3 regions of the Micromonospora sp. U56 genome follow, and region 1 is predicted to be linked to each of the others. Evidence: riboswitches for the same ligand, from Rfam matches in the RefSeq annotation. Region 1 holds a riboswitch; each other region holds the start of a gene.
The links. Region 1 has a riboswitch for cyclic di-AMP ahead of KBX37_RS12615 (hypothetical protein). Riboswitches for the same ligand answer to the same signal wherever they lie in the genome.

Region 1 (10,091 bases):
CCTGCAGGCGTGGCAGGTCGCCTGGGGCGGGCACGCGCTGCGCACCGACCCGGCCCACCTCTGGCACTCGAACACGTTCTTCCCCGAGCCGTACACCTACGCCTACTCGGACACCCTGCTGGGCTTCGCCCCGTTCGCCCTCATCGGCGAGGGGCCGGTGGCCGCCGTCGTCCGCTACAACCTGCTCTACGTGGTGGTGCACGCGCTCGCCTTCGTCGGGGCGTACGCGCTGTCGCGGCAGTTGGGTGCCGGGCGGGCGGGGGCGGCGGTGGCCGGGGCGTCGTTCGCGTACGCGCCGTGGAAGCTGGCCCAGGCCGGGCACCTGCACGTGCTCAGCATCGGCGGGGTGGCCCTCGCGCTGGCCATGCTGGCCCGGGGCCACGGCTGGTCGCTGCGCCACGGGTACCGGCCCGACCGGGTCCGTCCCGGCTGGGCGGGAGCCGGTTGGGCGGTCGCCGCCTGGCAGGTCACCCTGGGCTTCGGCATCGGCCTGCCGTTCGCGTACGTCCTGGGTCTGCTCGGCCTCGCCGTCGCCGGGGCGTACGGCGTCACCTGGTGGCGGCGGCGGTCCCGGCCGGCGGTTCCGCGCGGCCTGTTCCTGGCCGACCTGGCCGGGGTCACCGGGTTCGCCGGGGTGAGCCTGCTGATGGCGGCGCCGTACCTCGAAGTGGTGGCCCGCCACCCGGCCGGCCGGCGGACGGCCGCGCAGGTGGCGATGTTCTCCCCGCCGGCCGGTGGCTTCCTGACGGCGCCGCCGGAGTCGTGGCTGTGGGGCGAGCGGCACGGCGCGGCGCGGGCGGCGCTCGGCTTCCCGGGGGAGATGACCCTGCTACCCGGCGTCGTGCTGATCGCGCTGGCGGTGGCCGGGCTGGTCTTCTCGGCCTGGCGGGTGTGGCAGCGGATCGCGCTGGCCGCCGGGGTGCTGGTCAGCCTCGCCCTCGCGGCGGGGACCAGCTTCGGCGGCGACGGCGACCCGGGCTACCTGACCCTGATGCGGCACCTGCCGGGCTGGGACGCCCTGCGCACTCCGGGCCGGCTGGTGCTCTGGACGACGCTGCTGCTGGGCGTGCTGGCCGCCGGGGCGCTGACGGTCCGGGAGCGGCCGCCGGCCGGGGCCGGTCGCGGGGACTGGCGTCGGTGGGCACGGGTGGCGCTGGCGCTCCCGGCGCTGCTGGTGCTGGCCGAGGGGGTGAACCGGACCCCGCACGTGCCGGTGCCGGCGCAGCCGGTGGCGTTGCGTGGCGTCGCGGGCCCGGTGTTGGTGCTGCCGCTGGGCGGCATCCGCGACTACCACGTGATGCTCTGGTCGACCGACGGCTTCCCGTCCACGGTGAACGGGCTGGCCTCGTTCACTCCGGACAGTCAGCAGCGGATTCGGGCGGCCGGCGCGGGTTTCCCGGACGCCGGGTCGGTGGCGTACCTGCGGGCGGCCGGGGTGCGCACGGTGGTGCTGCTGCCCCGGTACGCGACCGGCACGCCGTGGCAGGGCGCGGCGGCCCGTCCGGTCGACGGGCTGGGCATCCACCGCGAGCGGGTCGGCGACGCGGTGGTCTACCACCTCGATCGGGCGAGCTGACTGGGAGCGCTTCCACAGAGACCGCTGGGGCGGCTCGTACACCCAGACCGGCACCGCCGTGTCGGTGCGGGACGCCGGCTGGAACGGTGCGCTCGGCGCCGGCGCCACCACCAGCGTCGGCTTCCTCGGCAGCTCGAGCGGCAGCACCGGCGTACCGGCGGTCACCTGCACCAGCCGCTGACCGGCCGGCGCGAGCGACCGTGCAGTGCGACGTGGCGGTGTCCGGAGTTCCGGACACCGCCACCTCGTTCTGATCCACCCGGGCAGTCCCCGGCGTGCCGTCGCCTCAGCCGTCGAGGCCGACCGGTGAGTTCGGCCGGTCCACGTCGACGAACTCGATGTCGTCGACCCGACCGTCCCGGCTGCCGGCGGCCCGCGCGGCGGTCCCGGCGGCCCAACCGATCGCGGCCCCGACCAGCGCCGCGCTGATCAGCAGCGTCCACGGCAGGGCCGGACGGCGCCCGGCGAGCGCGTCGAAGGCGAGCGTGGCCCGACGCCGGGCCTCGTCCGCCGCCGAGCCCACCAGGTCACCGGCGTCGGAAAGGTGGGTGCCGCCGCGGACCGACCGCGCCGTGTCCCGCACGCTGTCACCGGCGGAACCGACCGCCGAGACCAGCTGCTGCCAGGCCTGGTCGGTGATCCGCTCCGGCTTGCTGCGGCGCTCCAGCAGGTTGCTGCCGAACATGGGTACCTCCTCGGGGTGCCGAAGTCTGCGGCCACTTCGGACGTCGACGTCTGCGGCGCGTCACGGTCGCCTGTCCCGCCAGTGCCCATCCGGGACGCGCCGCAAACCCGGTTCGGAACCCTCAGCGGACCATGACCACCGCGACGCCCCGGGCGAAATCGTCGTCGTCGTCATCGTCGTCGTCCCCGCCGCCGAAGCCGCAGGCCAGTACGAGAGCGAGCAGCGCACCGACACCGGCCAGGCCGAGCAGTCTCTTGAGCATCGATCGTTCCTTCCGTCGTGGTGGAACCCTCGCCCGCCGACCCTAGGCGGGTGGGGCAACTCCGGGGGATCGGCGCGCGGCACCGGGGCTCGCCGGGCGGGCGGGTACGGAATCGACTGGACCGGGGTCGCTACCCTGGATCGGTTGGAGCGGCCGAACCCGGTCGCTCGTTGGAATGAACGGGACCAGGAACAACCCGGGGAAGAACGGTCCGGTCCGTCCGGATCCGCGAATTGCTCATCCCGGGGGGTGGCGACCGAGGCCGTCGGAGGAATACTCTCGGTCGCGGCCCGCGTACTGATGAGGCGCCCGTGAACGGGCGAGTGGAGGTGCTCGCGTGAGCCTGTCGATCGTGAAGTCGGTTCTGCCGGGTGGTGTCATGGAGATCGCTCCGCGAGGGGAGATCGACGTCGACACCGCGTACGAGGTTCGTGAGGCGATCGCCGAGGTGCTCGCGAAGGGCCGTCCGTCCCGGATCGAGCTGAAGATGCGACTCGTCACCTTCATCGACTCGGTCGGCATCAGCGCGATGGTCGCCGGGTTCCAGACGGCCGAGGTCAGCGGCGTCAAGCTGGTGGTCACCGAGCCCAGCCGGTTCGTCCACCGGCAGCTCTGGGTCACCGGTCTGCTCGGCCTCTTCGGCGCGCCGGAGCCCTACTTCGCCGGCGCCGCGGCCCCGGCCCCCGAGGTCCTCCCCGGCGCCTGACGCGCGTCGTCGGTGAGCCGGCCGGGTCGCAGCACCGTCCCCGGCCGCTGGTGATCCACTCCATGTCGCCGATGTGGCGGTGACCCGCGCCCGAGGACCCCGCCACGTCGCCGGAACGGAGCGGATCAAACCGGCCCGGACTCGGCCACCGTCATCTGCACCTGGCCGAAGTTGGCCAGGGTGGCCGCCGCACGCCGCGCAGCCGCCCGTGCGGCAGGTCCGGGGCGTTGACGTTGCGCACGCTCTCCACCGGCCCGGCGGTCAGCCGGGGCGGCAGCTCCAGCGCCACCCGGGCGGCGGTGTCCAGTGCCGCTCCGCGTCGCGTACCCGGGCGGCGGCGGAGACCGCGGCGCCGCCGCTGACGGCGGTGGCCTCGCATGCCGCCTGCGATTGCCAGCCCGGCCGTCGTACGGGACGATCGGGCGACCGACGAGGGGTGGAGGGTGGAGTGGTCCGGCGGGAGTCGTTCAGCTACACGGTGCAGGCGCGCTGCTCACGGGCGGACGCGGTGGCGCTGTTGAGCGATCCGGCCCGGCAGGGGGAGCTGCATCCGCTGATCGTCCGGGTGCGCCGGCTGCCGACCCGTCCGGGCGCGCGGGCGAGCTACGCCATCACCGACCGGCTGGAGCTGGGGCCGCTGCGGTTCCCGGTCACCTACCAGGCCGACGTGCTGGTGGTCACCGACGACGAGATCGTCACGGTGGCCCGGCAGCAGCCCGGCACGACCGTGCGCAACCACACCCGGCTCCAGGAGGAGGGCGACGTGCTGCGGATCGACGTGGAGATCACCCTCTCCGCGCCGGCGCCGCTGTTCGGGTACGCGTTCCGGCAGGCCCGCGCCGCGCACCTGGGCCTGGCCAGCCGGCTCGGCGCGGTGCTGGACCGGGAGGCCGACGGCGGCCCGGTCCCGAACTGACGCCCCCGTCCACTCAGCGGCGGCCGACGGGCGTCGCCGCCGTCCGGCGGGGCGGCGGGACGGCCCGGCGGTTGCGGCCCCACGGCTTCCAGGTGGAGATCACGGTCATGGTGACCAGCAGGCCGGTGGAGACCGCCGGGGCGACCACCACGTCGATGCGCTGGTGTGCGGTGGCGTCCGGTCCGGCGGCGGCGCGCAGGTTCGGCGTCAGCGCGAACAGCACCAGGCCGATCATCACCGTGGTGAGCACCAGCTTGACCACCACCCAGCGCCAGCGCAGCAGCCCCCAGGGGGTCAGCAGCGCGCTGGTCACGCCGATCACCCAGACCAGCACGCTCAGCGGCGCGAAGAGCCAGGTCGCCACCAGCGCCGCCGCCGGGTAGACCACGCCCGGGTCGGCGCCGCGCAGCCCGGCGATGCCGAGGCTGAGCAGCACGAGGTCCGCGCCGAGCCAGCCCAGCGCGGTCACCAGGTGCAGGGTGAGCAGGGTCTTGCGGCCGTCGGGGGAGAGTCGGGTCATGCCTCGATGCTCGCCCGGCCGTCGCGCTTGCGTCGTGGGCCGGGCGACGACACTCCGGGTACGTCGGCGCGCGTACGGCGGGGCCCGTCCGCCTCGGTCGGGCCCCGCCGCCGGTCGGTCAGTAGACCGACAGGTGCACGTGGTTGGTGTGGTCGCTGGACGGGTCCCCGCCGGCCCCGCTGTACGACTTCCACCCGCTGCTGGGCAGCCAGATCTGCCGGTACCAGATCACGTAGAGCACGCCGAGGCGGTCGGCGTTGCGGACGTGGTACGCGGCCAGGTTGTTGCCGTACGTCCGGTCGCCGCCGGTCGCGTCCCCGCCGAAGCCGCTCTTCTGCGCGGCGAAGTCGCAGGCCCGGCCCTTGGGATGCTCGCCGGAGCCGCTGGGGCGGTAGCAGGAGACGTACCGGGTGAAGCCGGCCGCCTGGCTCTGCTGGAGCGCGTTGAGCATGCGTGGGGTGATGCAGCCGTTGGCCGGGGTCGGGTCGTTGACGCTGCACGACTCCGAGGGCCAGGACCCGTCGGGGTTGCGCGGCGCCGGCCGGGCGTTGGCGGTGGAGGTGCCGGCGTTGGAGCCCCCGGTGCTGGCGGCGGGCTTGTCCGCGGCGGCCACCGCGAGCGCCCGTTCGGCCTGCTGCTTGCGCTTGGCCATCACCGCGACCTGCTTGCGCTCCTCGACGATCTCCTTGTCGAGCGCGGCCCGGGTGCGGGTGGCGTCGTCGCGGGTCCGGAGCAGGTTGCGCAGCTCCCGGTCCTCGTTGGAGGCGACGGTCTCCAGCGCCGCCGCCCGGTCCAGGAAGCCTTCGGGGCTGGAGCTGTTCAGCAGCGCCGACACCGGCCCGAGCCGCCCGGTCCGGTACGCCACGCCGGCGATCTCGCCGACCTTGCCCTGCCGGACGGTCAGCTCCGACTCCATCGTCTTGAGCTGGTTGCCGAGCTCCTGCTGCCGCTTGGTGGAGCGTTCCAGCGCGGCCTTGGCGTCGATCCAGCCCTTGCTGGCCGCGTCGAGCTGGGCGCGCAGCGCGGGGGTGCCGCCCTCGGGGTCGCCGGGGGCGGCGAGCCGGGTGGCGGGGGGAGCGGCGGTCGCCGGGGCCGGCGCGGACGACACGCCGAGGGCGAGTGCCGCGACGACCGCGGCCGCCAGTCGTGCGGTGGTAGTTCGTACGTGCATGCACATGTCCTTCCGTCAGCCGCCGACCGGGTTAGCTGACGGGTTCGGGACGGAAGATCCCTACCGCTGACGCGGATGCACCCCACGAACATGGTTCCCCGGCTCGCCCTGGCAGGCGATTAGGCGGCGGCCACCGCCGGCACCGGAGGGTGCCGCCTGGCGGAGGCCGGGACCGAGCCTACCGGTACGGGTGTGACACCCGCCCGTTTCGTGACTGAGGGTACTGGAGTGAATCCTGGTGTAGGTGGCACAACGGGACAATAGGTGTCCGATTTCGTCACCACTCGACCTGCCCGCAGGCGCCGGGAGCGGCTCCCGGCTCGATCTGGAGGGTGGCGTGCTCGATGTGGAAGTCCTCGTGCAGGGCGGTGCGGGCGGCGGCCAGCACCGTGCCGACCTCGGCGCCGGGGGCCATGGTGAGGTGGGCGGAGGCGATCTCCATGCCGGAGGTGAGCGTCCAGACGTGCAGGTCGTGCACCTCGGCGACGCCGGGGACGGCGGTCAGCCGGTCGTGCACGGCGGTCACCTGCAGATGCTCCGGGGCGGCCTGGACCAGGATGCGCACCGCCGCGCGGCCGAGTCGCCAGGTGCGGGGGAGGATGAACAGGCCGATCGCGACCGCCACCGCCGGGTCGGCCCACCACCAGCCGGTGCCGGCGATGAGCAGCGCGGCCCCGATCACGCCCAGCGAGCCGAGTAGGTCGCCGAGCACCTCCAGGTACGCCCCGCGCAGGTTGATGCTCTCCCGTGCCCCCTCGTGCAGCAGCGCGAACGCGACGAGGTTGGCCAGCAGGCCGAGCACCGCCACCGCCAGCATCGGCCCGGTCCGCACCTCCGGCGGGTCGCCGAACCGGCGGACCGCCTCGATCAGCACGTAGATCGCCACCCCGCTGAGCAGGACGGCGTTGGCGAGCGCGGCCAGCACCTCCAGCCGGTAGAGCCCGAAGGTGCGCTGCGGGTCCCGGTCGCCGTGCCGGGTGGCGGTGATGGCGGCCAGCGCCATGCCGATGCCGAGCACGTCGGTGAACATGTGGCCGGCGTCGGAGAGCAGGGCCAGCGAGCCGGTGCCGAACGCGGCGACGGCCTCGACCACCATCAGCACGGCGAGCAGCGCGAAGGCCGCCCAGAGTCGCCCCCGGTGGCGGTGCGCCGCGTTTGTTGCCGACCCGTGGTGGTCATGACCTGCGCCCACGCCCACACCCTCCGTCGCCCCGGCGGCCCGAACCCAATCTATGCTCACATCGCTATGTATGCAACTAACCCCCACACCCATCCTTCATCGGCCGCACTTTCAGAGAAAGCGTGGCTGTTCCGCGCGCGGAGGCCCCTCTTTCTCTGAACGTGCGGGCTCGGGGGCGCGACGCGGGGCGGGCGCGGGTGGGGTTGTTAGGGGGTGGGGTCGATGGTGGTGAGGCGCTGGGTGGCGCGGGAGAGGGCGACGTAGAGGGTGCGCACGCCCGAGCCGGGGTCGGCCCGGATCTCGCTCGGGGCGATGAGCACGACGCCGTCGTACTCCATGCCCTTGGCCTGGAGGCTGGTCACCACCTGGAGCCGGGAGCCGCCGCGCCCGCCCAGCCAGCCGGCCACCTCGTCGCGGCGCGGCACCGGCGTGATCACGCCGACCGTGCCCTCGACCTCGGTGAGCAGCGCGTCCACCGCCTGCACGGTCGCTGCCGGCAGCCGGTCGGCGGCGACGGTCAGCGCGACCGGCTCCACGCCGGTGGAGCGGACCGCCGTCGGCAGCTCCAGGTCGGGGTAGAGCCGGCGGATCTCCGCCGCCGCCACCGCGAAGATCTCCGCCGAGTTGCGGTAGTTCGTGGTCAGCGCGAAGCGGTGCCGCCGGCGCCGGCCGAGCGCCTGGTCCCGGGCCCGGTCCAGCTCCTGCGGGTCACCCGTCCAGGCGGTCTGCGCCGGGTCGCCCACCACCGTCCAGGAGGCGAGCCGGCCGCGCCGGCCGATCATCCGCCACTGCATCGGCGAGACGTCCTGCGACTCGTCCACCACCACGTGCGCGTAGTCGCGGTAGTCCTCCGGACGTTCCCGGGCCGCCGCCCGGGCGGCCCGCTGCCGGTCGGCGAACGTGCTCAGCTCGCGGACGCCACCGGCCAGCCGGTACGGGTCGCGCTTGGCCCGGGCCGGCTGCACCGGCTTGCCCAGCAGCGCGTCCAGTTCGTCGAGCAGCGCGACGTCGGCCACCGTCAGCCCCTGTGCGTCCAGCGCCCGGTACGCCTCGACCAGCAGCGCGGTCTCCGCCCGGGACAGGATGCCGCCGGCGTAGCGGCGCAGCCGCTCCGGCCGGGCCAGCCAGCCCAGCACGTGCCGCGGGTGCAGCCGGGGCCACCACGCCTTGAGGAACTCGCGGAACTCCGGCCGGTCGATGATCTCGTCCTCGAAGGCGCGCTGCTCCGGCAACCGGGTGACGGCCAGCCGGCGGGCCTGGGCGTACAGCGCCGCGAGGACCGCGTCGAAGGCGACCCGCCGGACCTCGTTGCGCCGCCCGCCCCGGGACAGCGCCCGGTCCCGGAAGCCGTCCAGCTCGCGGCGCTCCAGCCGGAGCAGCTCGCCCCGGTAGAGCAGGCGCAGCTCGTCCGGCCCGCCCGGCACCGCGTCGCGCACCGCCCGCTCCAGCACCTTGCGCATCCGCAGCGAGCCCTTCACCGCCGCCACCTCCGGCGGGTCGGTCCGGGTCGCCGACATGCCCGGGAAGAGCGAGCCCAGCGAGTGCAGCGTGGCGGTCTCCTCGCCGAGCGAGGGCAGCACCGAGGCGATGTACTCCACGAAGACCGAGGACGGGCCGACCACCAGGATGCCGCCGCCGGCGTACCGGCTGCGGTCGGAATAGAGCAGGTACGCGGCCCGGTGCAGGGCGACCGCCGTCTTGCCGGTGCCCGGGCCGCCGGAGACGATGGTGACCCCGGAGCCGGGGGAGCGGATCGCCTCGTCCTGCTCCTGCTGGATGGTCGCCACGATGTCGCGCATCCCCCGGCCGGTCGCCCGGGAGAGGGTCGCCAGCAGGGCCCCGTCGCCGACCACCGCCATCTCGGCCGGCGCCGACTCCGGGTCGAGCAGGTCGTCCTCGATCCGGGTGACCTTCTCGGCCGACGACTGGATGGTGCGCCGCCGTACCACGCCCAGCGGCTCGGCCGGGGTCGCCTGGTAGAACGCGGCGGCGGCCGGGGCGCGCCAGTCCACGACCAGCGTCTCGGCGTTCTCGCCCCGCACGCCGAGCCGCCCCACGTGCAGCACCTGGCCGGTCCGCAGGTCGAGGCGGCCGAAGACCAGCCCCTCGTGCTCGGCATCCAGCACGTACCGTCGCTGCGCGGCGTGGAACACCATCGCGTCCCGCTCGACCAGCGCGCCGAAGTTGCCCACCCGGGCCAGCCGGTAGCCCTCCTTCTCGGCCTGCGCCGCCGAGCGGCGCAGTTCGGCCAGGCGGGCGTACACCCGGTCGAGATGCCGCTGCTCGGCGGCGATCTCCTGCTCCAGGGTGGTCTGGTCGGTCAACGTGACGGCTCCTGTGCGACGGCGGCGGCCGGGCGCGGGCGCACGCCAGGCGGAATGAGGGTACGGGCAGCCTGCCACCCCCCTTCGGGGCCATACCGTGTCCCGCGACGTCCGCCACCCTCCACGGGCCGCTCAGCCGGCCGGAACCGGCTCCGTCGCGCCCGTCGTCGTCGGCCCGGTCCGGCCGATCTCCGTGGCTCCGGTCTCGGCCGGGTCGATCTCCGGCGCGTCGGCCAGCACCCGGTCCAGCACCCCGGCCAGCGCGGCGTTCACCTCGTCCGGCCGCTCCATCATCAGCATGTGCCCGGCGCCGGGGCAGACGGTCAGCTCGGTCACCGGCAGCGCGGCGGCGATCGACTCCGCGCAGGGCGGCGGGGTGAGCCGGTCCCGGTCGCCGACCAGCGCCGCCGCCGGCAGGTGGGCCAGCTCGGCCAGCGTCTCCAGCCGGTGCTGGGCGCCGATCGACGCGCGGAACCCGCCGATCGAGCGCAGCGAGGCGCGGGCCACCGCCGAGGTGACCAGGCGGATGTCGGACGGGTCGCAGCGGTCGCCGAAGAGCATCCAGCGGATGCTCGGCCGCAGCGCGCGCAGCAGCGCCCGTGGCGGGCGCCAGGAACCGCAGCGGGCCAGCACCCCGGCGCCGGTGGTCTCGGCGATCCGGATCAGCCGGGCGATGCGCGGCGACAGCCCGTAGACCGTGTGCGTGTGCCCCTCGGCGGTGGTCGAGACGAAGACCAGCCCGGCGGTACGG
Region 2 (10,091 bases), on a different contig from region 1:
ACAAAGAGTTCGTCCGCAACGAGCTGGCCGCCCGGCCGCTCGAACGGGCCATGCTCGCGGCCTTCGCCGAGCTGGTCCTCGCCGACGGAGGCGGGCCGGTCCTGGAGGTCGGCTGCGGGCCGGGGCGGATCACCCGGCACCTGCACGACCTCGGCCTGGAGGCCGCGGGCCTGGACCTGTCGCCGGGCATGGTCGCGCAGGCCCGCCGGGACCACCCCGACCTGCGCTTCACCGAGGGATCCATGCTGGAACTCGACCTGCCCGACGGCGCGCTCGCCGGCCTGGTCGCCTGGTACTCCGTCATCCACCTGCCCGACGATCGGCTGCCGGCCGCGTTCGCCGAGTTCCACCGGGTCCTCGCTCCCGGCGGGCACCTGCTGCTCGCCTTCCAGGTCGGCGACGAGCCGAAGCACTTCACCGACGCGTGGGGGCGCCCGGTCTCCCTCACCTTCCACCGCCGCCGGCCCGAGCAGGTGGCGCGGCTGCTGGACGCCGCCGGGCTGGACGTGCGGGCCCGGCTGTGCCGGGAGCCGCAGGAGTGGGACGGGCGGACGGAAGCCACCCCGCAGGCCTGCCTGCTGGCCCGTCGTCGCCAGTGACGACCGGCGGTGACCGGGCGACCACGACGGCTCGTATCCTTCTCCCGCGGATCCTGTCCCGTGGACCGAAACGAACCGATGAGGAGGTTGGTGTGAGCAGCCGGACCGAGACGTTGGAGTTCCAGGCCGAGACGCGTCAACTGCTGCAGTTGATGGTGCACTCGATCTACTCGCACAAGGACGTGTTCCTGCGGGAACTGGTCTCCAACGCCTCCGACGCGCTGGACAAGCTGCGGCTGGAGTCCCTGGTCGACAAGGACCTGGCGGCCGACACCGCCGACCTGCACATCGAGATCGAGACCGACCCGGCGGCCCGCACCCTCACCGTGCGCGACAACGGCATCGGCATGTCCCGCGAGGACGTCGTCTCGCTGATCGGCACCATCGCCCGCTCCGGCACGGCCGAGCTGCTGCGCAAGCTGAAGGAGTCGCGGGAGGCGGCCGCGCAGGACCTGATCGGCCAGTTCGGCGTCGGCTTCTACTCAACGTTCATGGTGGCCGACACGGTCACCCTGCTGACCCGCCGGGCCGGCCAGACCGAGGGCACCCGCTGGCAGTCCACCGGCGAGGGCACCTACGTCGTGGAGACGGTCGACGACGCCCCGCAGGGCACCTCGGTCACCGTGCGCCTGAAGCCGGCCGACAGCGAGGACAACCTCGCCGACTACACCGACCACCGCAAGGTCCGCGAGATCGTCAAGCGGTACTCCGACTTCATCGCCTGGCCGATCCGGCTCGTCACGCCCGACGCCGAGCCGGTCACCCTCAACTCGATGAAGGCGCTCTGGGCCCGGCCGCGCGACGAGGTCGCCGAGGAGGAGTACCGCGACTTCTACCGGCACGTCAGCCACGACTGGGCCGACCCGCTGGAGACCATCCACATGCGGGGCGAGGGCGTCTTCGAGTACGAGGCGCTGCTCTTCATCCCGACGCACGCCCCGTTCGACCTGTTCATGGCCGACGGCCGGCGCGGGGTGCAGCTGTACGTCAAGCGGGTGTTCGTGATGGACGACTGCGCCGCGCTCATGCCCAACTACCTGCGCTTCGTCAAGGGCGTGGTGGACGCGCTCGACCTGTCGCTGAACATCTCCCGGGAGATCCTCCAGCAGGACCGGCAGATCCAGATCGTGCGCCGCCGGCTGGTCCGCAAGGTGCTCGCCACCGTCAAGGAGATGCGCACCGAGCACGCCGACCGGTACCGGACCTTCTGGTCGGAGTTCGGCCGGGTGGTCAAGGAGGGGCTGCTGGAGGACCCGGACAACCAGCAGGCGATCCTCGACATCGTCTCGGTCGCCTCCACCCACGACGCCACCGAGCCCACCACGCTGCGCGAGTACGTCGAGCGGATGAAGGACGGCCAGGAGGAGATCTACTACGCCACCGGCGAGAACCGGGCCATGCTGGAGAACTCGCCGCACATGGAGGCCTTCCGCGCCAAGGGCTACGAGGTGCTGCTGCTCACCGACCCGGTCGACGAGGTGTGGGTGGAGCGGGTCGCGCAGTTCGACGGCCGGCCGCTGCGCTCGATCGCCAAGGGCGAGGTGGACCTGGACACCGAGCAGGAGCGCGAGGAGGCCGAAACGGAACGGGAGCGGCAGACCAAGGAGTACGCCGCCCTGCTCGCCTTCCTCGGCGGCGCGCTGGCCGACAGCGTCAAGGAGGTGCGGCTCTCCTCCCGCCTGACCACCTCGCCGGCCTGCATCGTCGGCGACCCCCACGACATCACGCCCACCTTGGAGAAGATGTACCGCGCGATGGGGCAGGAGGTGCCGAAGGTGAAGCGCATCCTCGAACTCAACCCGACCCACCCGCTGGTCACCGGCCTGCGCGCGGCGCACGAGCGCGGCGGCGACTCCGCCGCCCTCACCGAGACCGCCGAGCTGCTGTACGGCATGGCGCTGCTCGCCGAGGGCGGCGACCTGGCCGACCCGGCGCGGTTCGCCCGGGTCCTCGCCGACCGGCTGGCCCGCACCCTCTGACGCGACGACGGCCCCGGCCCGGTGGGGGAGCACCGGGCCGGGGCCGACTGCTCAGGAACCGACCCGCACGCCCATCGCCGCCCAGGTGGCCGGGCCGACCACCCCGTCCACGGTCAGCCCTCGCATGCCCTGGTACCAGCGCACCCCGGCCTCGGTCTTCGCGTCGAAGGCGCCGCTCGCGGGGCCGCACCGCTTCGCGCCGACGAACCGCTGGACGAAGGTCACGTCCCCGCCAGTGCTGCCGCGCCGCAGCGTCCGCGAGCCCGGTCTGCCCCCGGACACGGGCGTCGCCGGCCGGCCGCTGGGCACCGACGGGGCCGGCTTGACGGCCGCGCGCAGGGCCGCCACGGTACGCGGGCCGACCACCCCGTCGGCGGTGAGCTTCCGTGCGGTCTGGAACGACCGTACCCAGGCGGCCACGGCGGACCCGAACACCCCGTCGGCCGTCAGCCGGGCCCCGAGGCGGTGGGCGACGGCCTGCAACTCCCGGACGTCGCCGCCCCGGCAGCCGGCGCGCAGCACCCGGTCGCCCAGCCGCGCCGTCGTGGCGGTGGCGATGCCCCACGGGTGGCGGCTGTCCTCCAGGCTCCGCTGGTGGCTGACGCTGACGTGCAGGTGCTTGTCGTGCGGATTCGGCCCGGTGTACCGGGCCGGCCGGAAGCTGCGGGTACGGCTCCAGATCTTCCGGTCGTAGATGACGTACTGGGTGGACGGATGGCTGACGGCCTGCCGGACGACCAGCAGCGGGTCGATCCCGTCGACATCCACGTCCACCGCGTTGACCGATTGATCGTCATTGTCCGGATTGTGGTCCGAGCGGCGCGCCTGGTGACTGGCGTCGCCCAACCAGCCGTCGGACTTGCGGTCGCGCTGCGGCCAGCGGGTGTCTATCTCCTCGCGCAGCACCCGCAGCGCAGGCGCCAGGTGCACGCCCATCTCACTCCTCCTCTTCCAGCGCGGCGGCCAGGTCGAAGTCGACCTCGTCGCCGGCCAGGCTCTCCGGGTCGTCGTCCTCGGTCAGGGTGGCGACGAGGTATTCGGTGTCGGTGCTGACGGTGTCCATGAAGGTCCTCCCTCTCGCGGATGGCCGGCCGCCGCGAACCGGGGCGGACCGTGAGGGCCAGGGCGCCGGCGATCGGCATCTGGCGGCCGGCGGGTCCGACGCGACGGCGCCGAGGCCGCGCTCTGCTCCCTACCGTCCGAGTCGGCGGCCGGACTGCCCAGACATGAGTCGCCAATCAGCGGTAACGCTGACCGTCCGGCGGCGCGGGCCGCCGATCAAGGCCGCCTGACCAGCGAAGACGGGAGGCGAGGGCACCTGATCCGCTTCTCGGGGCGAGGCTTTCGGCCCAGTCGTGACGGGTTCCCGACCCGCCCTTGTAGAGCACCACCGACCGACCCGCAACTTGAAGGAGGACGCCGTCGCTCAGCCGGGTGAAGAACTTCACAAGAAGTGGGCAATCGCCCCAAACTGTTCCTAACGTCGTTCGTGTCCGCGATCGCGGACACCACGGCCGGTAACGCCTAATCCATGCCGCCGGCCGGTGGGACCTTGTCAGCGGGCATGGAGCGGGGGACCCACACGTTCCTCGGTGCACGTCACCTCGGGGTGAAGCCGCCCACGGGCGGCCGGGCTCCTCGGCCCGAACCCGACAGCTCACCTCGTCGGCGTGGAGGAATCCACATGGCAACTGAATACACCGCCCGTCACCGACGGGTCAGCTCGCGCCGCCTCGCCGTCGGCACGCTCGCCGTCGGTGCGGTCACCGGGGTCGCCGTCCTGGCACCGGCGTCGCCGGCCAGCGCCGCCAGCGTCAACTGGGACGCGATCGCCCAGTGCGAGTCCGGCGGCAACTGGCACATCAACACCGGCAACGGCTACTACGGCGGCCTGCAGTTCTCGCAGAGCACCTGGTCCGGCTACGGCGGCAAGAAGTATGCCTCCCGTGCCGACCTGGCCAGCCGCGGCGAGCAGATCGCGATCGCCGAGAAGGTGCTCGACGGTCAGGGCATCGGTGCCTGGCCGACCTGCGGCAGGAAGGGTGGCTCCACCAAGAGCTACTCCACCACCTCTGAGAAGGCGGAGAAGTCGCATAAGTCGCAGAAGCGCTCCGGCTCGTCGAAGGCCACCTCCACCGAGCGGTCCTCGCGGGAGCAGCACAGCACCCGCAGCCAGCGGCGCAGCGCGCCGGCCGGGACCGGCGACGGGTACGTGGTGCGGCCGGGTGACACCCTGTCGCAGATCGCCGACGCCCGGGACCTGGCCGGTGGCTGGCAGGCGCTGTACGAGCGCAACAAGCGCGTGGTCGGCGCCGACCCAGGGCTGATCTTCCCGGGGCAGAAGCTCAGCCTCTGACGCGTCACTGTCCTGAAGCAGCGGCAGACCGTATCGACGCCCGGCCGGCCCGCACCGGCCGGGCGTCGAGGTCTGCGCTCCGCACCGTCGGTGCGCCCGGCGCAATGTCACTCCGGATCCGCCGGGCGGCGCGCTCCGGTCGGTTGGTCGCGCCGCCGCCGGGTACCAGGAGCACCACGTGCCCGATCGCGAGCGCGGCCGACCGCCGACGTGTCCGTCGCGGTGGCGGATAGGGTTGACCCTGGTGTGCCGGGAAGTCTGGTCGGCGATGGATGACGCGACCCCTGCCGACGAGGAGTTTCCGTGACCGACGCCACCCGGCGCCGTACCAGCCTGTTCGGCCGACGCTCATGGCGCGAGACCAGGCGCATCTCCGCCATTCTCCGCAAGGAGACCGTGGGCGGGGGACTCCTGCTCATCGGGGCGTTGCTGGCACTCGTCTGGTCGAACTCGCCCTGGGCGGACAGCTACCAGTCGGTACGGGACTTCCGAGTCGGCCCGGCGTCCCTGCACCTTGACCTCAGCCTGGCCACCTGGGCCGCCGACGGCCTGCTGGCGATCTTCTTCTTCGTCGCCGGGCTGGAACTCAAGCGGGAATTCGTCGCCGGCGACCTGCGCGACCCGCGCCGGGCCGCGGTGCCGGTCGCGGCGGCCGTCGGTGGAGTGCTCGTGCCCGCCGCCATCTACTACCTCATCGCCGCCGGCGCAGGCGAGGGCGCGGCGAAGGGCTGGGCCATCCCGACCGCGACCGACATCGCCTTCGCGCTGGCGGTGCTCGCGGTGGTGGGCCGGTTCCTGCCCTCCGCGCTACGCACCTTCCTGCTCACCCTGGCCGTCGTCGACGACCTGCTGGCGATCGTCATCATCGCGGTCTTCTACACCGCCGACCTGTCGGTCGGGCCGCTGCTGGGCGCCGTGGTGCCGCTCGCGGTGTTCGGGCTGCTGGTGCAGCGCCGCGTCCGGTCCTGGTGGCTGCTGCTGCCCCTCGCCGCGGTGACCTGGACGCTGATGCACGAGTCCGGCGTACACGCCACCGTGGCGGGAGTCCTGTTGGCCTTCACGGTTCCGGTGATCCGTAGCGAGGCTGCCGGTGGACCGGATGCGGGGCCTGGGCTGGCCGAGCATTTCGAGCACCGGTTCCGACCGATCTCCGCCGGGGTGGCGGTGCCGGTCTTCGCGTTCCTCTCCGCCGGCGTCACCATCGGTGGTGTCGCCGGCCTGGCCACCGCCCTGACGGACCGGGTGGCGCTGGGCATCGTCGCCGGCCTGGTCGTCGGCAAGCCGGTCGGCATCATGGCCGCCACCTGGCTGGTCTCCCGGTTCACCCGTGCCGACCTCGACGAGGGCCTCAACTGGCTCGACGTGCTCGGCCTGGCGCTGCTCGGCGGGATCGGCTTCACCGTGTCCCTGCTCATCGGCGAGCTGGCCTTCGGCCTCGGCAGCGAACGGGACGGCCATGTAAAGGTCGCCGTGCTCGCCGGATCCCTGCTCGCGGCGCTGCTCGCGACGTTCATCCTCCGCGCCCGCACCCGCCTGTACCGGCGGGTGCACGAGCTGGAGACCGTCGACCGCGACCGGGACGGCGTCCCGGACGTCTACGAGTCGCAGACCGACGGCGCCGCTGGTCGGTGAGCCGGATCGTCTCACGGTGTCGATTTCGCTGGGCACTGCCGGTGCCTGTCACGCAGCGGTAGCAGTCCTGGCTCACTCGGTGGCGGCGAAGCGTTCGACGTTGTCGATCGGACCGACGACGAGGATGAGGTCACCGTAGGCCAGCACGGTGTCGGCCGTGGCGTGGGTGAACTCCGGTCGTCGTCCGGCCAGGGCCGCCTGGGGTTTGACCGCGACCACCGTGACCCCCCACCGGCTGCGTAGCCGGGACTCGCGCAGCGGCACCCCGACCACGTCGCGGGGTGGGGTGGTCTTGATCACGGCGAAGTCGGCGTCGACCTCGACATAGTCGAGGATGCGGCCGGAGAGGAGGTGGGCGACACGTTCACCCATGTCGTGTTCGGGTGCGACCACCTTGTGGGCGCCGACCCGGGTGAGGATGTGGCGGTGCTGGTCACTGATGGCCTTGGCCCAGATGTCGGGGATGCCGAGCTCGGACAGCAGGCTGGTGGTGAGGATGCTGGCCTGGATGTCGGTGCCGATGGCCACGACCGCCCGGTGGAACTCGCCCACGCCGAGCTGCCGGAGCGCCTCGATGTCGGTGGAGTCGGCGGTGATCACGTGCGGCAACCTGCCGGAGATCGCCTGGACCACCTTGGGGCGGTTGTCGATGCCGAGGACCTCGGTGCCGCGGCTGGCCAGTTCGAGGGCCAGCGCGCTGCCGAAGCGGCCCAGGCCGATGACTACCACTGGTTCGGTCGGTGTGTCAGCCAACGATCGTCCTCTCCTCGGGCAGTTCGAAGCGCCGGGTCCGTTCGCGCAGCGCCAGCGCGGAGGCCAGGGTCAGCGGCCCGATCCGGCCGGCGAACATCAGTACGATCAACAGCAGGTCCGCCTGCGGCGGCAGGCTGCCGGTGATCCCGGTGGACAGCCCGACCGTGGCGAAGGCCGAAACCGCCTCGAACAGGATCTGCTCCAGTTCGTAGGAGGTGATCGCGACCAGCATGAACGTGGCCGTCACCACCGCGCCGACGCCGAGGAGCGCCACCGCCAGTGCCTGTCGCTGGTTGGTGGCGGGAATCCGTCGGCGGCCGACGTTGACGTGCGTCTCGCCCCGCATCTCCGACCACAGCACGAACGCCAGCAGCCCGAAGGTGGTCACCTTGATCCCGCCGGCCGTGCCGGCGCTGCCCCCACCGATGAACATCAGCACGTCGCTGGCGAGCAGACTCTCGGGGCGCATGGCACCGATGTCGAGGCTGTTGAACCCGGCGGTGCGGGTCATCGCCGAGGCGAAGAACCCGGCGAGGAGCTTCTCCGGACCGCTCAGCGGACCCAGGGTCCGCGGGTTGGTGAACTCGGCCAGGGTGAGCACCAGGGTGCCGAGCACGAGCAGCGTCACCGTCAGCGTGACGGTGAGGCGGGTCAGCACGGACCACTGCGCGGGCCGCCAGCACCGTACGAGTTCGAACACGACGGGAAAGCCCAGGCCGCCGAGGATCACCGCCGCAGCGATGGTGAGCGTGATCCACGGGTCGGTGACGTAGCCGACGAGGCTGTCGGCGTTGGTGGAGAAGCCGGCGTTGTTGAAGGCCGAGACGGCATGGAACACCCCGTCGTAGACGGCCGCGCCGAACGGCTCGTGGTAGGCGGTGGCGAACCGCAGTGTCAGCGCCACCGCCACGACGGCCTCGCTGACCAGGCTGAACAGCACGATCCGGCGGACGACGCCCCGTACGTCGGTCAGGTCCAGGCTCTTGGTCTCCGCTTGGGCCAGGAACCGGGCCCGCAGTCCGAGACGGCGGGACAGCAGTACGGTGAACAGCGTCGCCAGGGTCATGATGCCCAAACCGCCGACCTGGATGAGCAACAGGATGACCACCTGCCCGAAGCCCGACCAGTAGCTGCCGGTGTCTACCGTGACCAGGCCGGTCACGCACACCGCGGACGTCGCGGTGAACAGGGCGTCGAGCAGCGTCGCGCGCTGCCCGGACTGGGTGGCTGCCGGTAACGACAGCAGTGCCGCACCCGTTGCGATCGCGGCCGCGAACGCTGTGGTGATCACCTGAGCCGGGTGCTGGAAGCGGCTGCTGCGCCGCTTCCACGCCGGTCTCCGGGTCAGCACCGGCACGACGTGCCCGCCTGTTCGCCCCGGACGGCGTACCTCGCCCGCTCGCTCCGCCGGTCTGTCAACACCACGGGACGGATCATCGCACGAACGCTGCTGGCGGTCACCGCATGATCGGCGCGGGTCGGTGCGTCCATCCGCTTGTGGCAGCTGGTTATGATCACCGGGATCCGTGGAGCGCCGGGAAGTCTGGTCGGCACCGTACCGAACCGCGCCCTCCCGGAGGTCCACCCCGTGCTGCTGCTCTCCTTCGCCGCTCTCCTGCTGGCCGCCGTGCTCGTGTCGGCGCTGGCCCACCGCACCATCCTCTCCACGGCGGCGCTGTTCCTCCTCGCCGGCTTCATCCTCGGCGAGGGCACCACCGGCGTGCTGCACCTGCGGGCCGACTCGCCGATCGTGGCGCAGCTGGCCGAACTCGCGCTGTTCGCGGTGCTGTTCACCGACGGGATGCGGGTCGGCTGGGCCGACCTGCGCTCCGCGTGGCGGCTGCCGGGACGTGCGCTGGGCTGGGGCCTGCCGTTGACCCTGCTGGTCACCGCGGTGCTCGCCCACTTCGTGGCCGGGTTGGCCTGGCCGGAGGCACTGCTGGTCGGGGCGGTCCTCGCCCCGACCGACCCGGTCTTCGCCGCCGCGCTGGTCGGCAACGACAAGGTTCCGGCCCGGCTGCGGCACCTGCTCAACGTCGAGTCCGGGGTCAACGACGGCCTGGCGCTGCCGTTCGTGGTGGTGCTGCTCGCCGTGGCCGCCGGCTCCGACGACCTGCACCTGGGGGACCTGGGCATCGAGCTGGCGGTCGGCCTGCTGATCGGCGTGCTGGTGCCGCTGGTGGCGATCGCGTTGGAGCGGACCCGCTGGCTCGCCGCCTCGGCCGCGTACGCCCCGCTGAACGGGGTGGCCATCGGGCTGCTGGTGCTGGCGTTGGGCAAGGCCACCCACGGCAACCTGTTCCTGGCCGCGTTCGCCGCCGGGATCACCGTAGCCACGTTCGGGCCGCGGGAGCGCGCGGCGTTCGAGCACTTCGGGGAGAACGTCGCCGAGTTGCTGAAGCTGGCCGCGCTGCTGGTGTTCGGGGCGCTGATCTCGGTGGAGTTCCTCGGGGAGATCTCCTGGACCGGCTGGGTGTTCGCCGTCCTGGCGATCGTGGTCGCCCGGCCGGTCGCGCTGTGGATCTCGTTCCTGCGTTCCGGACTCGGCCTGCGGGAGCAGGCCGCCGCGATGTGGTTCGGGCCGAAGGGGTTCGCGTCGGTGGTCTACGGGCTGCTGGTGCTGGAGTCCGGCATCGCCGCCGGGGACGAGGTGTTCCACCTGGTCGCGCTGACGATCGTCATCTCCATTCTCGCGCACTCCTCGACCGACGTGGTGGTCGCCCGGGCCTTCGACGACACCCGGGAGGTCCCGGCCTGGCACGGGGCCCTGCG
Region 3 (10,091 bases), on a different contig from region 1:
CGAGCTGCCGGTGGAGCGGCTGCGGGACGTCTTCGCGCACCGGGACGGTTGGGACTCCCGGCGGCACCCCGTCGAGCAGGAGGTGCTGCTGGCCCGGGCGGTGCGCGACGGCCGGCGGGACGCGTACCGGGCGGCGGCCGGGCGGGAGCGGTCGGCGTGGCGGGACGCCGAACTGGCCGTCGAGGCGGCCCGCGCGCTCGCCGTCGAGGCGTACGCGGCGGCGGAGCGGCTGCGTCCGGCGCGGCTGCCCGCCCAGCGGACGGCGACGGCGACGGCGCGGACGGCGCTCGCGGCGCGGTGGCGGCCGGCCCGGGTGGGCTGAGGACGCGACCAAATTGTTACCCGTATTTCCGTGAGTCGCGTCACGGCAATCGGGAAACCGGTCATCCGGTCACAGCCGGTGACATCGATCGCGACGATCGGCGGGGTTTGTCGCCGTGTTGTCCGGTTGTCGCCCGGCGGTCCCGGAAAAACCGCGTGTCCCATTGAGTGACGTCAGTGCCGAACTGTACGGCAAATTTGTCGCCCTGATCATGTTTACGCAGCTCGGAGGGCTTGGCCGGACCGTGACCTACCAGTAGTGTCGCCTCGGTCCGGTGCGGTTACCGATCGCAAGAAGCGACGCCGCGCCGACCCGCTCAATCGTGACTTTCACGAACCGGGGACCCATGCACGTCCGGGGTGAATCCGCGGGCCACGGCCCGTGGTAGGGCGCTCTTCCCGCCCGAATCCGTCAGCTAACCCGGTAGGCGGTGTCGGAAGGAGTTCCTACTTTTGCTGTTCTCTCGCATTTCTCGGCTTGCTCTCCACCTCGGTACCGGGGTGTTCGTGCCGGTCCGCCGCGCCCTCGCGCGCTGATTCCGGCCCCACCCCGCCGCCCGGTCACCGACCGGGCGCACCCCCGCCGAGCGGCCTCGCACACCGGTTCTGACACCGCGGGTGACGTTCCGTCACGCGCCGGTCCGGCACGCCGCTCCCGCCCTCGTACCGTGGAGGAAAACACGTGAAGCACCCCCTGAAGCGGCAGCTGCGACGACTTGTCACCGAGCGGCCGTACCAGCTGGTCGCCGGCTCGGCCGCCGCGCTCGTGCTCGTCTCCGGCGCCGCCGCCCAGTTCGCCGACGAGGCACCCGCCCGCCAGCAGACCTCGGCCGCCGTCGCCGAGGTGGCGCCCCGGCTGGACGACGTCGCGACCCGCGGCCAGGCCCGCGTCGCCGCCCCGTCCCACAAGCCGTCGCCCTCGGCCAGCCCCTCGCCGTCGGCGAGCGCCACCAAGGCCAAGGCGGACCCGGACCTGACCCGCAAGGCGGCTCCCAAGCCGCCGTCGACCAAGGTCCTCCGCTACGACTACCAGGCGCAGACCACCTTCTACAACTGCGGTCCGGCCGCGGTGCGCAACGCGCTCAGCGCGTCGGGCATCGAGCGGACCCAGTACGAGCTGGAGGGCCCGCTCGGCACCACCGAGATGGGCACCAACTCCGCGCTGGACACCACCCGCGTGCTGAACCAGATCGTCAAGGGCGACCCGTACCGGACCCGGATGTTCCGGGGCACCCCGAGCTCGGCGCAGATCGACCGGCTCCAGGCCGACGTGGTCGCGGCGATCACCGACGGCCGGGGCGTCGTGGCGAACGTGGCGGGGACCGCCACGGACACCAACGGCGGCTGGCACTCCTTCCCGGGCGGCCACTACATCGCGGTGGTCGGCTACAAGAACGACGGCCGGACCGTCCGGATCGCCGACTCGGCGGACCCGAACCTGCCGTCGTACTGGATCAGCACCATCGACCTGGCGAACTGGATCGCCACCCGCGGCTACTCCGCCTGATCCACACCGTCGCTCGTCCGGGCACCGGCTCCCCTGGGGGCCGGTGCCCGTCGCCGTTGGCGCGGGTCTCGCGCGGCGCGACCGGGCGGTGGCACACTGCGGCCCATGACCGACGACTCGGGTACCCGCCGGCTGCTGTTGCTGCTGCACGGGATGGGCACCACCGGCGACGTGTGGCTGCCCTGGGCGCCGCTGCTGGAACACCGCTGGCCGGGCCGCTGGCTGGCGCCGGACCTGGCCGGCCACGGCTTCTCGCCGCCGCTGCCCGGGTACTCCTTCGCCGGGTTCGCCGAGCAGGTCGCGGTGGGGCTCGGCCCGGTGGCCGAGGGGGCCCGCCGGGCTGACCGCCTGGTCGTCCTCGGCCACTCCCTCGGCGGGGTGGTCGCGCTGGCGCTGGCCGCCCGCGACGCCGGGCTCCCGGTGGACGCGGTGGTCGGGCTGGGCATCAAGGCGGTCTGGTCGCCGGCCGAGCTGGCTCGGGCGCGCGAGCTGGCGGAGCGCCCGGTGACCTGGTTCGCCACCCGGGACGAGGCGGCCCGCCGCTACCTGAAGGTGGCCGGCCTGGGCGGGCTCTTCGCGCCGGAGCATCCGGTGGTCGACGCGGGGCTGCGTGCCGAGGACGGCCGCTGGCGGCTGGCCATGGACCCGGCCGCCTTCGCGGTGGGCGCGCCGGAGCTGCCGGCCCTGCTGGCGGCCACCGACGTCCCGGTGCTGCTGGCCCGGGGCGAGCACGACCCGATGGTCAGCGACGCGCAGCTCGCCGAGCTGGGCGTGCCGGTGGCGACCCTGCCCGGCCTCGGCCACAACGCGCACGTGGAGGACCCGGCGGCGGTGCTGGCCCTGCTCGACCCGTACCTGTGACCGGTCGCGGACGGCGGGCGTCGCCGCCGTGGGTCGCATGTGGCTCGGAACCACCTGCCGACCTGGACCTTCGAGCTCGCCGTCGACAGCGGACCTCGCCACGGCGCTTGGTGTACCGCCGGACGCCGTCCCCCACTGATCGCAGTCCGTTCATGCGGCCTGACCACGGATAATGCCGCGGTGAGCTCTTCGGTGTGAACGCGGGTTCGGGACATCCTTTGGTGTCCTCTGATGCCGTTCTGCCCTGCACAGCGGGGGTTCCTTGCCGACCTGTGTCGTCTGGTGCCGGTCGTTGCTCTCGCTGCCTCCTGGCTGCCTCAGCTCGCTGCCCTCTTACTTGACGTTGACCTGTCGGCGGCCTGGACCTGGTCTTCGTCGATGACGCGCTCGTGCCTGCGGTGCCTGTTGGCGACGGGGCTCGCGTCGGTGGCGCCAGGTAGTTTGCCGAGAGTGAGTATGTGGATCTACTTTCGAGGGCTCGAATCCTCCGAGCTGCCCGGGAACCCGGCGGGTTTTGAGGCCCTATTCGATGTGGAGTTCGACGACCTGCGCCGGCGGGTCCGGGCAGGTGACGCAGTATGGCTGGAGAGCGGCTTCTTCCAGCTGGACGAGCTTTACTTGCTCCAGTCGCAGCTGGGCGGCGACCGGACGCTCCCCGTCTTCGGAGGCCGGCACACACCGGACCCCGGCGGCGGTCCGGGCCACGTGGCGCTCGAGCTGCCGGACGTGGCGCGCACGGCGGCGTACCTGGAGAGGGTGTCGTTCCCGGACTGGTGGCAGGAGTGGCGGCAACTGCCCTCGTCCGAGTCGGATGAGGAGCTGCGGGAGCGCCTGGCTCAGTACCACGAGGACCTTCGGGCCTTCTACGCCAGGTCCGCGGAGCGGGGCTGGGCGGTGGTCAAGCACTTCTCGTTCTGACCCGCTCGGGATTTTCAGGTCGGCGGCCGGAACCGCGAGGGATCGCACAGGTAGGACGGACGGCCAACTGAAGCTCCGACTCCTTGACCCCCAGGCAACCAACACAACCGCCCGACATGCTCTCCCGCGATAGGTGAGCTCCGAGAGGGTCCTCCGACGTCCACGGTTGTCCGCCGACGTCGGTCCCGGTCGTCACTCAATTAGTCACCCGGTCCCACCGGGACCTCGTAGTCCCCACGCAAGCCGGTGACCTCGTCACCCTGAGGGTCGTAGATAACCAGGCCGTACCGCTCCGCCAGGTCCAGGACGACGTCTACCACCTCGCTGCCCCGCGGTGAGTAGCTGATGTTCATCCTCACGTGGTCGATGCCGACAGCGAGAGGTGCCGACATCCAGGGCGACTCCGGGTCGTACGGCGGATGATCCGGGAAGCGCGCACGCAGTTCCTCGTAGAAGGAGACGATCCGCTGGTCAAGCTCACCGTCTCGGTGTTCCATGCCGGTGCAGTGATCGGCCATCTGCCGCACATCGTCTGCCGTCGCGGAAGGCTCGACCGACAGGACCACAAGATCAAAACTCACCGCTACATGCCCTGACCAGAAGCCGCTCCGTCGACCTCTACCCCCACCGTCAGTTTGGAAGATGCCGAGCATCAGACCCGAAAACAGCTTGGGAATCGCGTTGATTCCGGCCCTGAGTAGCCATACCGGCTGGTAGAGGAACACGGACCGTTCAGGCTGAGGCCATCTACATGCCACCGTTGCCCGTGTTGACCGCTGCGTCGGGCACGGATCGGGCACGAAGCGGGTTGCCGGCTGTCTGTTGCTCCGGCCGGCTGCCATGATCGGGAGCCATGCGGGTCCATCAGTACGTGTACTTCTCGTTGCGTTCGGACTACATACCGGCGGATGAGATAGCGGCGCGGCTAGGCACGGAGGCAGACGAGATCAGGGTCAAGGCCAGCAGGAGGGAGAACCCTCCGGCGCCGCGTTGTCACGCGTGGAACGTTGTATGCCGTGATGGCGGCCTCACGGTAGATGAGCAGATTGACCGCGTCATCGATCGGCTTCAGCCTCTCACCGATCAGATCGCGGCCCTCGCTAGGGAGATCGACGCGTCGGAGGGGGAGTGCCGTGCCGCGACGCTCCAAGTGGTGCGCTACTTCAACGACGACGATGGCGAAGAAGAGAATCCGCAGCCGGACGGCACTGACTTGGTCCGTTTACCCGGCCAGCATCAGCTTCTCGGCTGGCACCTCGACCGCCGCGTCCTGGAGTTCCTTCACCACACGGGAGCTGAGCTAGACGTGGATGAATATGGATATTAGTGAGGCGTGGCCGGCCGCTTCGGTGTGAACTCTCGGCAAGGCGGTCGGTTCGGGCTTGATGCGAGGTCAGACGGCCTGCTGACGCGTCCGGCTCGGCTGACACGGTTGCTGTACTTCGCTGCTGTACTGCTGGCATCACACGAGGCGCTGGACACGGACCTTCGGGCGCTCGTTCTTCAGGTGGCCCTGCTTGTGCTGGCGGACCTGCTCGTCCCAGACTGCCTGGTCGTAGTCCGGGTCCGGCGGGATCCACCTGTGGGAGCCGTCGCTGTAGTGGAACTTCTCGTCGCCGGGCCGCAGAATGCTCACCGCATCCAGCCGAGGAAGCGCCGATACAGCGTGCCGGCGGGTGCCCAGGTCAGATCGGCGGTCGCACGAACCAGTTGCGCCCCCATGTAGAGAGACAGGGACACCGGGGCATCCTCGAACTCTGCTCGCAGCTCCCGGCGTCGGGTAGTGCATGGCCATGGTGCGCCACAGCCGCCGCAGCTCCAGATCGGCAGCACTGGCCCATGGGCGCTCACTTGCCGCCCTCCGCAGACTCCGGCGCCGGGTGATAGTCGAGCGACCGGTCTTCTACCGTCGAGGGCTGCTGCTCCGTGCCTCGCGCCTGATCCAAGAGCCGCCGCCGGGCAGCCTCCTGCTCCCGTGCCTCAATGCGCTGTCCGGTGCCGGGGAGCGCCGGTGGCGACGGGAAAAGCCGGCTGACGATCTGTCGTAGAAGCCCGACAATCAACGTCACGAATCCGCCCCCTCTTCTTTGCAGGGCGCGGATCGGCAGCGGCTGATGTGCCCTGTTCCGCACCCCGGTGCAGTGAGGAACAGCGTCACGCCACAAACATCGTCGATCCAGAAGGTGACTGTCCGCTAACCGGATGTGCTGTCCGCTGATGGCCGCCGCCCGGGGGCGAACTCGATGCACAGGTCGCGTAAGGTCGCGGCCTCCGGCACTCCCGCCTGCTCCACCTTGGCCAGCAGCTCCGTAGCCCGCCACCAGTTCGACGGCACCACCCGTCCGGACGCCACGGCCTTCGCCCCGAGAGCTACCGCCTCGTCTGACTGGCCAGCGGCGACCAAGGCAAGGCCCAGGTCAAGACGGGCTGACGCGGACCGGCGGGGCCGCGCTCCTCCATCGCCGTCTGGGTCCAGGTCCGCCAGCACGGCTCGCGCAACCTGCTCGGCACCAGGGTCCCCCGCCCACGACAACGTCGTAGCCGTGTACGCGGCAGCCTTGGCCGGGTCATAGCGATAGTGGTGCTCCGCACGCTCAGGAACCGGCAAATTCGCCGCCAGTCGCTCTACCCGATCCAACGCGCGCCGCGTGGCACCAACGTCACCCATCCGCGCCCACGCACGCGCCTCCTGGGCAGTTGCCTGAATGTAGGCGGAGCTACCCTTCGGAGCGACCCGCTGGGCCTGGCGGGAAAGGTCGAGTGCCGCCCGGTAGTCGCCCTGAGTCAGCACGTCCCAGGCGCGGGTCTCCAGACACCAAGCCCGGATCTCGGCGTGCTCGGCGTGCTCGGCGAGGTCATGCCCGGCCCGCAAATGGGCAGCCGCCGCAGGCCGCTGCCGCAGGTCGATGTGAACCGTGGCCCGCAGCACCGCCAACCACCCGCCAGCAACCAACAGCCGTCGTTGCTGAGCAAGCGTGACACGACCGTCGAGTAGCCGCCCGACGTAGGCCAGGTGCCGTCGCACCAGAGGCAGGAGATCAGCTGGGGCCATTGTCGGATAGGCGCTGGCAAGGTCATCAACGCCCTGCTCGATACGGCCGAGCACGTCCTTACTGACATCACTGGCGATAACCCTCGCCCGGAGCTCGCCGGCCTCGGCAGCATGGTCTATGGGTGCATCGATCAAGCGAGCGAGAACGCCTCCCGCGTCGAGGATCCGGTCCAGGTGGCGCGCGGTGTCGACGGTCGGAGCCTTGAGCCCCGTCTCCAGCTCGTGCAGATGGCTCTTACTCCGATGGGCGAGCTGCCCAAGAGACCGAAGCGACAGACCACGGCGCTCTCGGAACTCACGCAGAGCTACGCCGAAGCGCGGGTCGACGAATGAGGCCATAGCGCCGCTCCCAGCTGAAGGTCCAAGCTGACTCGCCGGCCGCCACCCAGCGAGCCATCGCTCTCGACCGTACCCCCTACGTCAGCAGTCACCACCTATAGCAATCCACTGCTCGCTTGATTCATCGTGCTGTTCGAGCCCCCACGTTGGGTCATACCGGGGTCAGTCTCGGCCCTTAACGTCCGATGTCGAACAAGGCTGCGGCGGTGCCATACACCAGGGCAAGCAGTAGCGGGGACACCAGGACGCCCCACACCAAGGCGAGGGCCACGGCCGGCCACCAACCGGGTGTGTGGGAGTCCCGGTCGTAGCGAAGCCAGATCAACGGACCCAGCGAAATCGTAAACGCTGGCCAGGCAACCAGGATGATCCAGAACGGCGGAGGGTTCGGCTCCCACCAGACCAACATGATCCAAACGGCGATGCACGCCAACAGCATCCAGACCGCGGTTGAAGGCAACGACCGCAAGAAGGCCCGTAGGGAGATCTCCTTCTCGTCCGTGCCCATAAGTGCCTCGTTCTAGGGAGCAGTCGCGCCGGCTCGCAGCTCCAGCATGACTGACAGGCGCCTCGCGTCGACACCCCAGTTGGGGTTGCCGCAGGGCTATGGGTGTTCCCCTCTGGAGCTGATGGGCTCGCCTGGGCGGCGCAGCATCGGCTGTCTGGCATCCGCGGGTTTCTCATCTGGCCTTCGCCATCGGCAGCTGACCGAAGGCGCGCCGGACCAGCCGGACCGGAGCCGGGTGGACGCGCCCCGGGCCGACGTTCAGGCCGTGCGGGAGAGGGGTGACCCCTCCTGCGCCACCGCGTCGGCGGCGCGCGGCGACGGGGGCTCCCACCCCGGCTCCAGCTCGCGCCGGGCCGCCTCGAGGAACCCCTCGGCGTACGAGTCGGCGGGGAAGTCGCCGAGGTAGCGGCGGCGGGTCTCCCACCGGACCGAGGCCAGCGGATCGGTGTCCAGCAGCCGGGTCAGCACGTCGTCCACGTTGGACATGTCCCGCCGCAGCACGTAACCGGAGCCGGCGAGGGGGAACCGCGCCACGAAGTCGTCGCCGTCCACCCCCATGTCGGTCACCGCGTACGGCTTGCCGGAGTAGAGGAAGTCGGAGATCACCCCGGAGACGTCGGAGACCAGCGCGTCCGCCCGGTTGACGCACTCGACCAGGGACAGCTCCCGGCTCGCGGCGGCCCCCCAGAGGTGCTGCCGGCCGGTGCCGGCCCGGTCGGCAGCCAGCAGCTCGGTCAGCCGGGCCAGTTGCCGGGCCGAGGCCGGGTCTTGCGCGGTGTACGGGTGGGCCCGCAGGATCACCGTCGCCCCCCGGTCCAGCAGCCGCCGCAGCAGCGTCTCGGCCACCGGCAGGGAGCAGTAGTTGGCGTCGGCGTGGTGCCCGGTCCAGGTCGGGGTGTAGAGCACGGTCGGGTGCGCCAGGCCGGTGACCGCCTCGGTGCGTACCTCGATCGCCTCGACCTGCGGGCGGCCGACCACGACGAACTTCTCCGCCGGGATCTCCACCCCGGCGCGGGCGTACCGCTCGACGGCGGCCGGACCGGCCACGAAGATCCGGTCGAAGATCGCCGACACCGGGTTGGCGCTCGGCGCCTTGTCGCTGTCGCCGTGGTGCAGCTGCACGTGGGTGAGCTGGGAGAACCGGATGCAGTGGCTGTTCTTCGCGCCGTGGTTGACGTAGAACGCCACCCGCAGGCTCGGCACCAGCGCCTCGTCCATCGCCTTGAGCGTCGGGCAGTAGACGACGGGGGCGCTCGTCGCGGCGGCGACGGTCGGCAGGAACTCCGGCTCCCGCAGCAGCACCACGAACGGCCGGCCGAGCCGCTCCAGGTACGGCAGCCACATGGTTACCTGGTACTCGGAGCCGGGAGGGGCGGAGAAGTAGAGCAGGAACTCCGGCTGGTGCGCCCGCAGCGCCCGGGCGACCGGCCCGCCGCCCGCCGCCGGCCGGACCCGCCGGCGGGACCGGTCGAGCCCGCCCGCCGCGCACGCGCCGGCCACCAGCAGGCTGGCGGCCAGCGCGACGACGGCGGGCAGGGCGAGCGCGGCGCACACCGCCACCACCCCCAGCAGGGCCAGCAGCGCGCCGCCGAGTCGCGCGGCGACCAGCGGGGTCCAGGTGCGCACCGGCAGGTTGGCGGCCCGGATCTCCAGGTTGCCGGCGTCGCGCAGCGGCCCGACCAGCAGCACCAGGCCGAGCAGCGCCAGCGCGGTGAGCACCAGCGCCGGGTCGAAGCCGCCGTCGAGCCGGCGGGCGTACCCGACCAGGATCCCGGCGGCGAGCAGCACCGACTCGGCGCTGATGTCGGCGCCCGGCCGGACCCGGCGCTCCGCCGCGGCCGCGACGAGCGCGGCCACCGCCAGCGCCAGACCCCAGCCGGTGGCGCCGGTCAGCGCCACCACCAGGAACGCGACCACGGCCAGGCCGGTGGTCAGGCACCGCGCGATCAGTTTTCTGACCAGGTCACCACGCATGTCGCCCACTCGCCTCCGGGTCGCGGCTCAGCCGGCGTCGACGCCGCTGGCCAGCCGGTCCTGGTCGACGGCGGTGGGCTGCGCCGGCACCGGGGCCGGTTCGCCCGGCGCCCGGCGTACGTCGATCACCTGGCCGGTCAGGTCGGAGATCAGCACGTCCAGCGAGGACTGAGCCACCGTCTCGGCGGCGAGCAGGGTGTGCTCGGGCTCCTCGCCGAAGGCCTTGGTACGCATCGGGGTGGCGGTGCGCTCCGGGTTGATGCAGTTGACCCGCACGCCGAACTCGGCCCACTCGTCGGCCAGCGCCTGGGTCAGGTTGACCAGGGCCGCCTTGGTGGCGGAGTAGAGGGCGTACTGGGCCCGGCCCCGGGTGTAGGAGCTGGAGGTGTAGAGCAGCAGCTGACCCTTGGTCTGCTGCAGGTACGGCAGGGACTGCCGGGCCGCGATCACCGGGCCGACGAAGTTGACCTGGAGCACCCGGTCCATCGTCTCCTGGTCCATGTCGGTCAGTGAGCCCTTCTCCAGGATGCCGGCGGTGACCACCACGTGGTCGATCCGGCCGGTGGCCTCGAAGGCGGTCTTCAGCGCGGCCTCGACGTCCTCGGCGCGCT

Region 2: another riboswitch for cyclic di-AMP. It lies ahead of KBX37_RS07685 (transglycosylase family protein); the one in region 1 lies ahead of KBX37_RS12615 (hypothetical protein).
Region 3: another riboswitch for cyclic di-AMP. It lies ahead of KBX37_RS07130 (C39 family peptidase); the one in region 1 lies ahead of KBX37_RS12615 (hypothetical protein).

The regions. Positions count from the first base shown of each region.
Region 1 covers NZ_JAGPYL010000028.1:2,490-12,580, forward strand. The annotation lists gene KBX37_RS12575 (hypothetical protein) at 1-1,576, shown strand, start outside; gene KBX37_RS34430 (cellulose binding domain-containing protein) at 1,563-1,757, shown strand; gene KBX37_RS12585 (hypothetical protein) at 1,863-2,261, opposite strand; gene KBX37_RS12590 (hypothetical protein) at 2,383-2,523, opposite strand; gene KBX37_RS12595 (STAS domain-containing protein) at 2,861-3,229, shown strand; gene KBX37_RS12600 (hypothetical protein) at 3,381-3,518, opposite strand; gene KBX37_RS12605 (SRPBCC family protein) at 3,666-4,145, shown strand; gene KBX37_RS12610 (hypothetical protein) at 4,159-4,665, opposite strand; gene KBX37_RS12615 (hypothetical protein) at 4,784-5,836, opposite strand; cyclic di-AMP (ydaO/yuaA leader) riboswitch at 5,841-5,972, opposite strand; gene KBX37_RS12620 (cation diffusion facilitator family transporter) at 6,114-7,028, opposite strand; gene KBX37_RS12625 (AAA family ATPase) at 7,223-9,340, opposite strand; gene KBX37_RS12630 (alpha/beta fold hydrolase) at 9,473-10,091, opposite strand, start outside.
Region 2 covers NZ_JAGPYL010000013.1:57,169-67,259, reverse strand. The annotation lists gene KBX37_RS07700 (methyltransferase domain-containing protein) at 1-599, shown strand, start outside; gene htpG (molecular chaperone HtpG) at 692-2,578, shown strand; gene KBX37_RS07690 (peptidoglycan-binding protein) at 2,630-3,514, opposite strand; gene KBX37_RS35185 (hypothetical protein) at 3,516-3,641, opposite strand; cyclic di-AMP (ydaO/yuaA leader) riboswitch at 4,090-4,264, shown strand; gene KBX37_RS07685 (transglycosylase family protein) at 4,263-4,934, shown strand; gene nhaA (Na+/H+ antiporter NhaA) at 5,238-6,566, shown strand; gene KBX37_RS07675 (TrkA family potassium uptake protein) at 6,639-7,319, opposite strand; gene KBX37_RS07670 (TrkH family potassium uptake protein) at 7,312-8,667, opposite strand; gene KBX37_RS07665 (cation:proton antiporter) at 8,908-10,091, shown strand, end outside.
Region 3 covers NZ_JAGPYL010000012.1:20-10,110, forward strand. The annotation lists partial or broken gene KBX37_RS07125 (hypothetical protein) at 1-322, shown strand, start outside; cyclic di-AMP (ydaO/yuaA leader) riboswitch at 626-767, shown strand; gene KBX37_RS07130 (C39 family peptidase) at 1,004-1,828, shown strand; gene KBX37_RS07135 (alpha/beta fold hydrolase) at 1,934-2,689, shown strand; gene KBX37_RS07140 (DUF1877 family protein) at 3,221-3,607, shown strand; gene KBX37_RS07145 (hypothetical protein) at 3,808-4,332, opposite strand; gene KBX37_RS07150 (DUF4279 domain-containing protein) at 4,461-4,934, shown strand; gene KBX37_RS07155 (hypothetical protein) at 5,070-5,243, opposite strand; gene KBX37_RS07165 (hypothetical protein) at 5,455-5,676, opposite strand; gene KBX37_RS07170 (helix-turn-helix transcriptional regulator) at 5,802-6,998, opposite strand; gene KBX37_RS07175 (hypothetical protein) at 7,174-7,506, opposite strand; gene KBX37_RS07180 (CDP-glycerol glycerophosphotransferase family protein) at 7,765-9,480, opposite strand; gene KBX37_RS07185 (bifunctional cytidylyltransferase/SDR family oxidoreductase) at 9,508-10,091, opposite strand, start outside.